3 regions of the Shewanella sp. GD04112 genome follow, and region 2 is predicted to be linked to each of the others. Evidence: predicted binding sites of a transcription regulator. Region 2 holds the regulator's gene; each other region holds the start of a gene.

Region 1 (4,269 bases), 2.9 Mb from region 2:
CCTTGATAAGACATTTCTTTATGACAGATACCGTTTAGACTTGCCTCCCACAGCGCCGTCATATCGGGTGTCGTGGCGCTAAGGGGTAAGCTATTAATTAAGCCCTTGCCCACCTCAGTGGCCACAATCAACTTGCCCTGACGCTGAATAAAGCCCCGTTTAAACAGCAGTTCAATAATGCCTGCGCGAGTCGCTTCTGTGCCTAAGCCATCGGTTTCCTTTAAAATTTTGCGGATCTCTGGGTCAGTCACATAACGGTTAATCCCCGTCATCGCACTCAGCAAGGTCGCATCGGTAAAGGCTTTGGGAGGTTGAGTTTGCTTCTCGACCAATTCACCTTGGTGACAATGAAGAACTTGCCCTAAGGTAAGAGGCGGTAACTGACCAAGATATTCCCCTTCCTCTGCGTCCTTGTCGCCTTGCGCAAAATTCGCTGCGGATGATGCGTCCTTTCGTTCGTTCTCTTCTCTGGCAAACAGTTGTTTCCAACCGAGAGACTTATCCTGTTTTGCCTTAGTCTTAAAAAGGCCACCTTCAATCGTCACTTCGACTGCGGTTTCACTGTAGCAATAGGCAGTGTAAAACTGCGCCAAATACTGGCGAGCAATATGCAGATAAAGCTGCCTTTCCCGCTGGCTTAAACCAGCTAGATTGGGCTGTTTTTCCGTTGGAATAATGGCGTGGTGAGCATCGACTTTTTTATCATCCCACGCCTTAGATTTAAGCCGAGGATTGGGCGCCTCAGCGTGTGCGACTAACTCGGGCGCACCGCCCGTAATGGCCGCTAATACCCCACTTGCAAGCCCATGCTGCTCTGTGGGCAAATAACGACTGTCTGAGCGTGGATAAGTGATTAGTTTATGGCGCTCGTATAAGCTCTGGCAGGTATCGAGCACGTCCTTCGCGCTCATCCCAAAGCGCTTGGCGGCATCGATTTGCAGCGCCGATAGACTATAGGGTAAAGGCGGATTCTGCTGCTTATCCTTAGTGCTTAACTGGGTCACTTTGGCGGGTTTACCAGAGATCCGGCGCACCACATTTTGCGCTAGGCCCTTAGCAAGCACGCGCCCTTCCTCATCCATATAAGGCAAGCAGGCTTCACTGGGTTGCCACTTCGCCGTGAAAGCCTGTTCTTTGTCGGTCACTAAGTGAGCCAGAACCTCATAAAATGGCTTAGATTGGAAATTCGCGATTTCCTCATCGCGGCGCACAATAAGCCCAAGCAGCGGGGTCTGTACTCGACCGACCGATAGTACGCCCTGATAACCGACCTTTTTCCCTTGAATGGTGTAGGCCCGCGTCATATTCATGCCATAGAGCCAATCGGCGCGGCTTCTGGCAAGTGCCGAGGTCGACAAAGGAATAAACTCACGGTTACTACGAAGTTGCGACAAGGCACGCTTCACCGCCTGCGGGTTTAAGTCGCTAATAAGGAGTCGCTGCGTTTGCTGTAATTTATCGCCCGTCACGCCCAAATAGGCGATCACTTCATCAACCAATAACTGCCCTTCCCTGTCGGGATCGCCCGCATTCACTAGCGTATCGGCCTGCTTCACCAGCTTTTTAAGTACTGTGAGTTGGCTGCGGGTCGCGGCCTTAGGTTTAAGCTGCCACTTATCAGGCACTATGGGTAAATGCTCAAACTTCCACGATTTAAATTCGGGATTATAGGCATCGGGCTCGGCCTGTTCGAGCAAGTGCCCCACACACCAAGACACACAGTTACCTTGGGCGTCTTCAATAAACCCGTCACCTTTTTTGTGGGGTTTAGGCAGCACATCGGCGATTGCACGCCCAAGGCTTGGTTTTTCAGCAATATAGAGGATCATATCTACATTAAATACTGGATATAATTACAGTGTAATTTAGCCCAAAGCAGACAAGAGTGCAAACCGCCGTTTTACCTAGAGGGCCGATTTAACTCGCTCTGCGGTAACGAAACACTAAAGCTGTGTAAATTTAGTTGAGAATAATTCTCATCTAAACCTAGAATCCCTTGCATCCGTTACGAGGAATAGAGAACAAGAGATGAATACACTGACCTTGCCAGGCCCTTCAATCCCCGTCGTTAAGCCAGCACTCACCTTAAGATTCAATCAATTGGTGATCTTCCACAGCCTGTTATTATTGGCGTTAAGTCTGCTTTGTGAAATGGGGCTAAAAAGGCTAGAGCTTCAGGTGCCTCTCCTTTCTTGGGGAGTTATCCTGTATTTGCCCGTTGCAGTGAGCCTGTCTTTGCTATTAAAACATAGCATTAGCCGCCGCAGTCTGGCATGGCTATTCGGACTCTGGATGCTGCTATGGCTGGTGATTTAAGCCCCGGTTTTTAAGCCTAAATCCACACTTATATCTGCTTAGGTCAAATAAAGAGTTCTAACTTCACACACCTTGTCTCGCCTTTCTCCTACATCCCTACAGTCAAACGCAGCTCGAAACCTAGCGAATTAACGCACCGGCTAAATCCCCTATCAGTAATGCCACCAAATAAAGAACGTTAAATTATCAATTATTTAACAACTTTAGCTATGAAGCGGCTTAAAAAGCCGTTATGTTGAAGCTCTTGGGCGTGCACACACGTCTTAACCTTAGGCCAAATTGGCCGTTTAGTACCCAAACTTACAAGCAAATATCTTAAAAACTCTGCAAAAACAACAGAATATTGGAGTTGAATTATATGAATGAGATTGTTAATGCGGTCAACAATATCGTTTGGAGCCCCGCGCTCGTTTATCTTTGCCTCGGTGTAGGACTCTTTTTCTCCCTGCGCTCACGTTTCTTACAGTTACGCCATTTACCCGAAATGATCCGTTTAATGTTTGATGGCAAGAGCACTGATGCAGGTGTGTCTTCCTTCCAAGCCTTAGCCATGACCTTAGCGGGTCGTGTCGGAACCGGTAACATTGCCGGTGTCGCTACTGCGATTACTTTCGGCGGCCCGGGTGCATTGTTTTGGATGTGGATGGTAGCCTTTCTTGGGGCCAGCTCAGCATTCGTCGAATCCACCTTAGGCCAAGTCTACAAAGAAAAAATCAACGGTGAGTACCGCGGCGGCCCCGCCTTTTACATTGAAAAAGGCTTAGGCATGAAGTGGTACGCTTGGACATTTGCCATTGCGACCATTTTTGCCTGCGGGATTTTACTGCCAGGCGTGCAAGCCAACTCGATTGGTTCGAGCCTAAAAACCGCCTTCGATATCGACCCTAACGTCACCGCAGCTATCCTCGCTATGCTGTTAGGTTTCATTATCTTTGGTGGCGTGAAACGTATTGCCCACTTCGCCAGTACCGTAGTGCCCTTTATGGCACTGGGTTATATCATCGTCGCCTGCGTGATTATTGCCCTTAACATTGGTCAGCTGCCCGATATTATTATGTTGATCCTAAAAAGCGCCTTCGGACTCGATGCGGGCTTTGGTGCGATTCTCGGTCTTGCAATTATGTGGGGGGTAAAACGCGGTATTTACTCAAACGAAGCAGGCCAAGGTACTGGGCCGCACGCCTCTTCTGCCGCAGCCGTAAGTCATCCAGCCAAACAAGGTTTAGTACAAGCCTTCTCTGTGTATGTTGACACTCTTTTTGTGTGCTCTGCCACTGGTTTTATGTTGCTGATCACAGGCCTATATAATGTGCAAGGCCCAGATGGTGCCGCGCTTTATACCGGGATAGCGGGCGTCGCAGCAGGCCCAGGTTATGTGCAAACCGCAATGGAAAGCATGATGCCAGGCTTTGGTAATATGTTCGTTGCCGTCGCGCTGTTCTTCTTCGCCTTCACCACCATTGTGGCCTACTACTATATTGCCGAAACCAACATCGCCTATATCAATCGCAAGGCGAATCGTCCTTGGCTCACTGTAGTACTGAAAGTGGTGCTGATGGCGTCAACTGTCTATGGCACAGTGAAAACCGCCGATTTAGCCTGGGGCATGGGTGACATTGGTGTGGGCCTAATGGCGTGGCTAAACATTATCGCCATTATTCTGCTGCAACGTATCGCCTTTACTTGCCTTAAGGATTATGAGTCGCAACAAAAACAAGGGGTTGAGCCATTATTCGATCCTGAAAAGCTCGGTATTCCCCATGCAGACTATTGGGTTGAGCGCAAAAATGCGCAGGATGAGCTCGCGCAGAGTCAATCCAATGAGACTCCTAAAATATCTTAAGGATTGAAACTCTGTCTCGTCCTAAGATAGGTTGACAATTTTTAGGCCAGCTCCAGTAGCTGGCCTTTTCTATTGTGCACCTGATTAGGGGAGTCCATATTCAAACTCAG
Region 2 (4,269 bases):
ACAGCGTATCGCTTTCCTGCACTAGACCCTGCTCAATAAACAGATCCAGCACTTGATTCACATAACTTGGGAGGTCCTTGATACCCATGAATAACTCCGCCTTCAGTAGCGGATAGAAGTCACTCACAATCCCTAGGATATAGGCTCTTGAAATCTGCTTATTGTTGGTTAAGCAGCTAGCAATCAACGACGGAATAATAAATAAGTGGATGATATTGTTACGATAGTAAGTCATTGAAATCGCTTGATTCGCGTCAATAGATACTATCTCACCCAGAGGATCGGCATTGATGGAGAACTTATTCAGCTCTAAACCTTGTTGCACTAAGTGCTTGCCATCACCTTCGGCCACCGACGTAAACGAAGTGTAAGGCACACGCTTAAGCAGCGTCAGGTACAAATCTAACTGACGCTCGAGCAAACAACGCTCTAGGGCATTTTGCTCCGACGCCAATAGCACTAAGCTCGTCAAGGTGATAGAACTGGCGGCGGCAGCATCGTTAATACGGGTCATCACACGATTCGCTAACACGTTCACCGCAGGGGTTAACCAAGTCGGTTTTTGTTCGGGATCGTCGGCCACTTCAGCGCGCCAGTTAGGCGCGGTTTCATTCAAGAAGTTTTGCAGTGTAATCGGCTCACCAAAGTTGACATAACCTTGGCCAAAATTACCTAATTTACGAATAGCACCAAAAACTTGCCATACAGATTCTTTCTGTTTTTTCTTACCGCTCAACTCTTTATGATAAGTCGCCACTTCCATCACGTGATCGTAGCCTAAATACACAGGCACTAAGGTGACAGGGCGTTCGATACCACGCAGCACACTGTTGATCGTCATGGCGATCATGCCAGTTTTCGGCGCCAATAGACGACCGGTGCGAGAACGGCCACCCTCAGAGAAATACTCAACCGAATATCCCTTAGCAAACAGCTGATCGAGGTATTCACGGAACACGGCAGTATAAAGTTTATTGCCGTTAAAACTACGGCGAATAAAGAAAGCGCCACCACGGCGGAACAGCGGTCCCGCAGGCCAGAAGTTTAGGTTAATCCCCGCCGCAATATGCGGTGGCACCATGCCTTGGTAATACAGAATGTAGGATAACAGCAGGTAATCCATATGGCTGCGATGGCAAGGTACATAAACAATCTCGTGACCATCATGGTGCAGCTGACGGATTTGCTCGGCACCTTTGATATTGATACCGCTGTAGAGCTTGTTCCATAACCAAGTTAAGAAACGCTCAGCAATACGCACTAGGCTGTCGGAATAATTCGCTGCAATTTCATCAAGATATTCAATTGCTGTTTCACGGGCTTGGGTTTCGGAAATCTTCTTACTCGCCGCTTCTTCCTGAATAGCCTTGCGTAAGGATTCGGATTTCAGCAGGGAGTGGAACATTGCCTGACGATTCGGCAACACAGGCCCTGTCATCACTTTGCGTTGGCGGCGGAAATGCACCCTAGCCACCCGCGCCAGTTTATGGGCAATCCCCATATCGGTGCCGTGTTCGTCGGCCATGTAACGCAGCGATACCGCATTAGAAAACTGCACAAAGTTATGACGACCCAAAAATAAGATCATCAAGCACTTACGTAACCAAGTTGGATTCTCGCGCTCAAGAACAGCCGCCTTCATGGTGTCGTCTTCTTTACCCGGAGTACGGCCCCAATACAGACTCACAGGCACCAGCTGAATATCTAACTCTGGCTTTTCCTTATGGACGGCCAACAGGCGCATAAAACATTCGAGGAATGGCTCATTACTGGCACGCTCGCCAAACAAAGGCTTACGGCCTTCGAGGCAAACGACGCGGGGCGCGACAACGCCATTTACCACGAGCGGCTCATAGGGGCTTGGCAAACCCAGCTTAGTGGTGATTTCGCTTAACGCAGCAATATCACTCAGGGATTCTGTTTTCATTACATAAGCAAGCGGTCTGGAAGCGTCCAGATTCAGATCGGCAAAGGGATCCTGCGGCACAACAATAGTGTGCACTAAGTGTTTTTGGATCCAGCGTAATGATTTCAACCAAAGAGAGTCTTGTTTAGGCATTATTCTTATGCAATGTAAGTACGTTCATTAGCCCCATAGAATACCAGATTCTAGGGAATATTCGCTAATACTCTCCAATCGCGTTAAAAAGTGGTTAATACTTGCACTACGAATAATACTGTATATACTAACAGTAACTGTATAGAAAAACAGGAAAGAACATGAGACCGTTGACGCCACGCCAAGCCGAAATTTTAGAGCTGATTAAACGTAATATTGCCGAGACTGGCATGCCACCCACCCGGGCCGAAATCGCCACCCGTTTGGGTTTTAAAAGTGCAAATGCCGCCGAGGAACACCTTAAGGCATTGGCGAAAAAAGGCTGCATCGAGATCATGCCTGGCACTTCCCGCGGGATCCGCCTCCCAGTTGAGGAAGAAGATAACAGCGAATCTGGCTTACCACTGATTGGTCAAGTGGCTGCGGGCGAACCTATCCTCGCCCAAGAGCATGTCGAACAGTATTATCAAGTCGACCCCAGCATGTTCCACCCAGCCGCCGATTTCTTGCTGCGCGTCAGAGGCGACAGTATGAAGAACATCGGTATCCTCGAAGGGGATCTGCTCGCCGTTCATAAGGTACAGCAAGCGCGCAATGGCCAAGTAGTTGTTGCTCGCGTTGACGATGATGTAACAGTTAAACGCTTTGAAAAGAAAGGGAATCTCGTTTATCTACATGCTGAAAATGAAGATTACTCCCCGATTAAAGTCGATTTAAGTTTCCAAAGTCTAACAATTGAAGGGCTCGCCGTAGGGGTGATCCGCAATGGAGATTGGCTATGAACAAACTACTAGGTAATGCCCCGCGTCACCCCGGTTTATGGCTCGATGCGGTACGCGAAACCGATACAGACTGGCAGCATACGCCTATCATCACTATGCCCACCGAGAGCCAAGGGCGCCAAGAGCTAATGCAACTTAGCAAACAATTGGCACAATTGAGCCAACAAGGCCGCTGGGTCGTGCTCATCAACCCACCCAGTATTGGCTACAAGCAGTTACTGGCCAGCGCCGGCGTGCGTATGGATCGCATACTCTTAGTCCATGCGAAAGATGAAGTGGAAACCCTGTGGGCCATGGAAAAAGCCTTAACTAGCGGCACTTCCAGCGCAGTAATTACTTGGATCCACTCACTCGATGCCCGCGACAATCGTCGTTTGCAAATTGTGGCCAAGAGCGCCCGCGCCATGGGAATCGTGCTAGAAGGTGTCGTAAATCACTCACCTACGGACGCGACACTCAAGCAACCTGCTCACTTTGCCCAAGGTAGTTTTTTTAGCTCTGTTCATTAAAATTTTTGCACTGCGTATTTAGCCTTGAAAGCCGCCTCACCTGTGAATGTGGGGCTTTTTTTTTGGCAATTTTTCAGACAATTAGAAAAAGAAGTGATCTTGATCAATTTTTAAACAGCAAGTATGTTTGATTCAGGCGAGCATAATATATCGCCCATTTAGGCAAAAAATATCGACGATTTATCGAATATCTCTTGCCCACAAAAATCGAGAATAATGGGTTTATTCAGCAGTATGTGCCAGTGTGGCTAATACCAGCAGTAACAATACTTAATCAAAAGTAATCCGCCAACGCACGTTGAAGTCAGAGAAGCTTTTTTGGGAACTGAAGAGTTTGCATAGAGTTGAGACTTACTGTGTTGCTCTTCTTTGTAGTTGCTATTCGCAATTAGCAGAGGAGAAGTCTTGTGAAGCAATGGTTGTATTGTTTACTCGTGGTGCTATTCGCCCCACCGTTGGCCGCAGCGGACATGCGGTTCAACATGACCCCCGGCGTAACAGAAATCAGTGGCAAGGTTTATCACTTACACATGACGATTCTGTATATCTGCTGCGCGATAGGCCTAGTGGTTTTTGGCGTGATGATTTATGCCATGATCAACCACAGAAAATCCAAGGGCGCGGTCGCGTCTCACTTCCATGAGAGCACAAAAGTCGAAATCGCGTGGACGATTATTCCTTTTGTCATTCTGATCTTAATGGCGATTCCCGCCACGAAAACTCTGATTGCCATGGAAGATCCCAGTAATGCCGATCTCACGGTAAAAGTCACAGGTTCTCAATGGAAATGGCATTATAGCTACTTCGATCAAGATATTGATTTTTACAGCATTCTCGCAACACCAAGACCTCAAATCGAAGGAAGTGAAGCCAAGGGAGAGCACTACTTACTCGAGGTCGATAAACCCCTAGTATTACC
Region 3 (4,269 bases), 1.6 Mb from region 2:
CATTCGCGCAGCAATCTGCTTACCTAAGGCATTAATATCACTGAGATCTGGCTCAGGGCCTAAATAAACGAAGGTGGAGTCAGTATCTCCATAAATGACTTGGTAGCCCATGTCCTCAATCCACGCGCGAGTTTGCTTCATGATTTGATGACCGCGCATGGTGATGGAGCTTGCCAGTTTCGCATCATGGAACACGCAGCCTTGGGAACCCAAAACCCCATAAAGCGAATTCATAATGATTTTAATCGCTTGCGATAAAGGCGCATTCGCCTCCCGCTTGGCTTTTTCGCGTTGTTCGGAGAGATTTTGGATAAGTTTTGGCAGGATCGGTTGATGTCGGTTAAACCGCGCGCCCAAAAAACCGGCAACGGTTTCAGGCTCAGCTAATGCCGATCCCTCCTCGTCATCCAAACCTTCAATCAAGCCCTTAGGATCAATTAAAAAAGTCCGGATAATCGATGGGTAAAGGCTTTTAAAGTCAAACACTAAAATATGTTGATAAAAACCCGGGACAGAATCCATTACATAACCACCAGGACTTTCTATCCCTTGGCTAGCAGGCTCTGCGGGCGCGACGAAGCCTGCCCTATGTAAATGCGGTAGATACAAATGGTTAAATGCGGCGACCGAGGCACCTACGCGCCCCAGTTCTAACCCTGTTAACTCGGCGCGAGCGAGGGCAAAATCCCACAATTGAGTATGTTCAAAGATATCCCACACTAAGCGACTATCGGTCAGATTATAATGTGCAAGCCCTTGTTTATTTTCGGCAAATAGCGCATCAATCTCTTGCGCTCGATTTTCTACATCATGAATCGCTTTGCCTTCGCCCAGCAACGCTTGGGCGACAAACTCCAAGGAGAAGCGCTCGAATTGATAAAAGGCCGCCTTTAACCAATCGATACCATCGAGCACCACTCGCCCAGGCAAACTTAAGGTTTCAGGCCGAAATTTATTCTCGACCTTCCATTCGAGAAACGCGCCACCGCGGCCGATACGCAGCGGGATCCGGTGCAGCAACGCACGCCGATATAACAAGGCCAAATCAAAGGTCACCACCGACCAACCAATGATCACATCGGGATCAAACTCAGTAAACCAAGCGATGAGACGATGGATAAGCGCCGCTTCATCGTTCACCCATTCGATGTAGATTGCAGCATCAGGCTGCGGCTCGCCCACCATAATGACTTTTTCATAGGGCTGAGATTGCGCATCGCGTCCATAAAGGGCCACGGAATAGAGTAATCCGTCAAAACTGCATTCAAAATCGAGGGAAATTGAACGCAATTTTATTTCCGGTTGAGGTGCAACGGCTTTTGCTCGTACAGCGCTAAAAATGGGCAATTGTTCATCTATGCCAACATTGCTGACAAAATGCCCTAAAAATGCCACATCGAGCGCCACAAAACGCTCGATTAAAAAACGCTGCTCGGGACGGATATCCGCCTCAAATAAGGGAATGCCAGCATCCGTCGCTATCCGCTGTAAGTGACGATACACACTGCTCGACTGGGCATAAATCGCCGCCACGGATTGTCTTTTAAAGCTTTTAAGTGCAAGCGGTACAAAGCGCAGTGCCTGCCCCGGCGTTTGTAACTGCAATGCCGCCATATCGCTTTGATGACAAAAACAAATGTACTCAGAGCCAGGTAACTCCACCAGCACAGGGCCTGAAACGGTGGCGAGATAATACTGCAGCACAAGCGTTGCACCGCGCGTAATAGCATGGCGCGTGAGGACGCGTCCCTGTACACTCACTGGCGCAGCCGTTTCAGGCGGCAGACTCTCGGGGGAATTCAACTGCGGTTTCACTCTAGGGTTCTCGCTGCTTATTGATTCTCGGGACACAGAATAAAATTGCCATAAAATGGCAGAAAAGTTTCTTAGGCTATGCAATCACTGTTATTATGTACAGCATTAATTCGATAAAGTAGTGCCGCATGTTACCTGACAACGTAAAAAACCAGATCCGCGCTATCTATAAAGATATTGCCGCCGCTTTGCCTAATTTTAGGCCACGCCGCGAGCAAAATTTTATGGTGGCAGAAATCTCTAAGACTCTTGCTGGCGACTATGACAAAGATAGACGCATCATAGTGGTCGAAGCGGGTACGGGGATTGGTAAATCATTGTCTTATATTTTGGGCACGATTCCGCTTGCACTCGCGAGTAAGAAAAAGGTCTGTATCGCTACGGCAACCGTTGCGCTGCAGGAGCAGTTGCTGCACAAAGACTTACCGTTTTTTCTCGAACAATCAGGGCTAAACTTTCGCTTTGGTCTGGTTAAAGGGCGCCAGCGTTATGTCTGTTTGTCCAAGCTTGCCATGCTGATCGGCGATGATAACAGTACCCAAATGGCCATGTGGCAAACAAAGCCGGATAACAGCCAAATAGCCATGTTGCAGGAGCTGCTAAGCGACTTTAATGAAGGCCGCTGGAACGGTGAAATCGATACGTTATCGACACCGATACCGGACCATCTCTGGCAACAAATCGCCTGCGATAAACACAGTTGTCATCGGCAACTCGCCAGTCATCGTAATTGCCCGTTTCACAAGGCCCGCGAGGATGTGGATACCTGGGATGTACTGATCGCCAACCACAGTTTGCTGTTTGCCGACTTAGAGCTGGGCGGCGGGGTGATTTTGCCCGATCCCGAAGACGTATTTTACGTCATTGACGAAGCTCACCACTTACCTATCGTCGCCCGGGACTTTTCTAGCGCACAGGCAACGCTTAGAGGCGCCGCCGACTGGCTAGAAAAAGTCGGTAAGACCAGCGCCAAGTTACAAAATCAGATAAAGAGCAACAATATCATCGCCCCAGCACAGGCGATGCAGGATCATATCGGTGACTTAATCGCTCAGCTCAATCAAGTCGCCCACTTCTGCGATACTCAAACCAAACAGTTTGCCAATCCCGAGAGCCGCTATCGGTTCGAACACGGTAAATTGCCCGATGCACTGAAAATCCCCGCCGAAAATCTCGCGGCCACCTCTAATCTTGCCCTCAAGCAATTTAACAAGATGCAATTATTGCTGGCCGAGGCGATAAAAGATGGCGACATTCCTAAGCACCAAGCGGAAGCGTTACAGGCCGAAATGGGCTTTATGTTGCAGCGACTCGAAAACCTGCAAAAGCTCTGGAAAATGATGGCAAAGGAAGATTCCACTAAAGGTGCGCCCCTCGCCCGCTGGATTGAATTACTCACGGGCAAACAGGTCGATTATCTGTTTAGCGCCTCGCCGATTGAAGTCGGTTTTATGCTCGAATCTATGCTGTGGCAAAAGGCGGCTGGCGTCGTACTGTGCAGCGCAACGCTGCGGGCGCTGAATAACTTCGACCATTTCGCCCATCAAGTGGGATTATCGGTAAAGGACGGCAGTCGTTATCTCGCCCTGCAATCCCCTTTCGATTATCCGAATAACGCCACGCTCTACTTACCTAAGATGAAAACCGATCCGACGGACGATGCCTATACCGCAGAGCTTGCCGAACAGATTCTAGAGTTGATTGAAGGTGAAATGGCCACCTTAGTGCTGTTTGCATCTTACTGGCAAATGGAGAAAGTGGCCGAATTGCTCGAGGGCAAACTCACGCAGGAAATCCTTATTCAAGGAAATGCACCGCGCCAGCAATTGCTTGAGACCCACAAAGCCAAGTGTGACAAAGGTGAGCCGAGTATTTTGTTCGGCACAGGCAGTTTTTCTGAAGGTCTCGACTTACCCGGAGATTACCTCACCAACCTCATCGTCACTAAGCTGCCCTTTGCGGTGCCGACGTCACCCGTCGAGCAAGCCCATGCCGAGTATGTGAAAATAAAGGGCGGAAATCCGTTTCTGCAACTCACCATTCCAGATGCATCGCGAAAGCTTATCCAAAGTTGTGGTAGATTACTGCGTAAAGAGCAGGATTATGGCCGAGTCACTATCCTTGATAGACGATTAGTGACCAAACGTTACGGCAAATCCTTGCTAGACGCACTGCCCCCCTTTAGACGAGTCATTGAGTAGGATTAAGATTTGGAGTTGTTACTCGAGCCCAGTAACTGGGCCCTGTTGGCTGTCATTGGCTTAATTGCAGGTTTTATCGATGCCGTAGTCGGTGGTGGAGGCCTGCTCTCAATTCCTGCCCTGCTCACCCTCGGGATCCCGCCCCACACCGCCTTAGGTACCAATAAATTTGCCGCCAGTTTTGGCTCCTCCATGGCGGCTTGGACCTATTATCGCCAACATCTGCTCAAACCCAGTTTTTGGTATATGGCGT

The links. Region 2 encodes LexA, which represses DNA repair genes until DNA is damaged. Its sites were predicted from a motif close to TACTGTATNNNNATACAGTA; they were not measured.
Region 1: the regulator LexA is predicted to act here: its motif matches at 1,842-1,861, upstream of N7386_RS07975 (DNA topoisomerase III).
Region 3: the regulator LexA is predicted to act here: its motif matches at 1,901-1,920, upstream of dinG (ATP-dependent DNA helicase DinG).

What each region holds. Positions count from the first base shown of each region.
Region 1 covers NZ_JAOEAL010000001.1:1,762,979-1,767,247, reverse strand. Annotated here, with positions in the region: gene N7386_RS07975 (DNA topoisomerase III) at 1-1,829, opposite strand, end outside; gene N7386_RS07970 (hypothetical protein) at 2,029-2,316, shown strand; gene N7386_RS07965 (alanine/glycine:cation symporter family protein) at 2,675-4,159, shown strand; one part of gene N7386_RS07960 (IS3 family transposase) at 4,201-4,269, opposite strand, start outside.
Region 2 covers NZ_JAOEAL010000001.1:4,691,117-4,695,385, forward strand. Annotated here, with positions in the region: gene plsB (glycerol-3-phosphate 1-O-acyltransferase PlsB) at 1-2,059, opposite strand, end outside; gene lexA (transcriptional repressor LexA) at 2,221-2,841, shown strand; gene N7386_RS20600 (SulA-like leucine-rich domain-containing protein) at 2,838-3,350, shown strand; gene coxB (cytochrome c oxidase subunit II) at 3,758-4,269, shown strand, end outside.
Region 3 covers NZ_JAOEAL010000001.1:3,103,995-3,108,263, forward strand. Annotated here, with positions in the region: gene N7386_RS13815 (DNA polymerase II) at 1-1,803, opposite strand, end outside; gene dinG (ATP-dependent DNA helicase DinG) at 1,944-4,016, shown strand; gene N7386_RS13825 (TSUP family transporter) at 4,026-4,269, shown strand, end outside.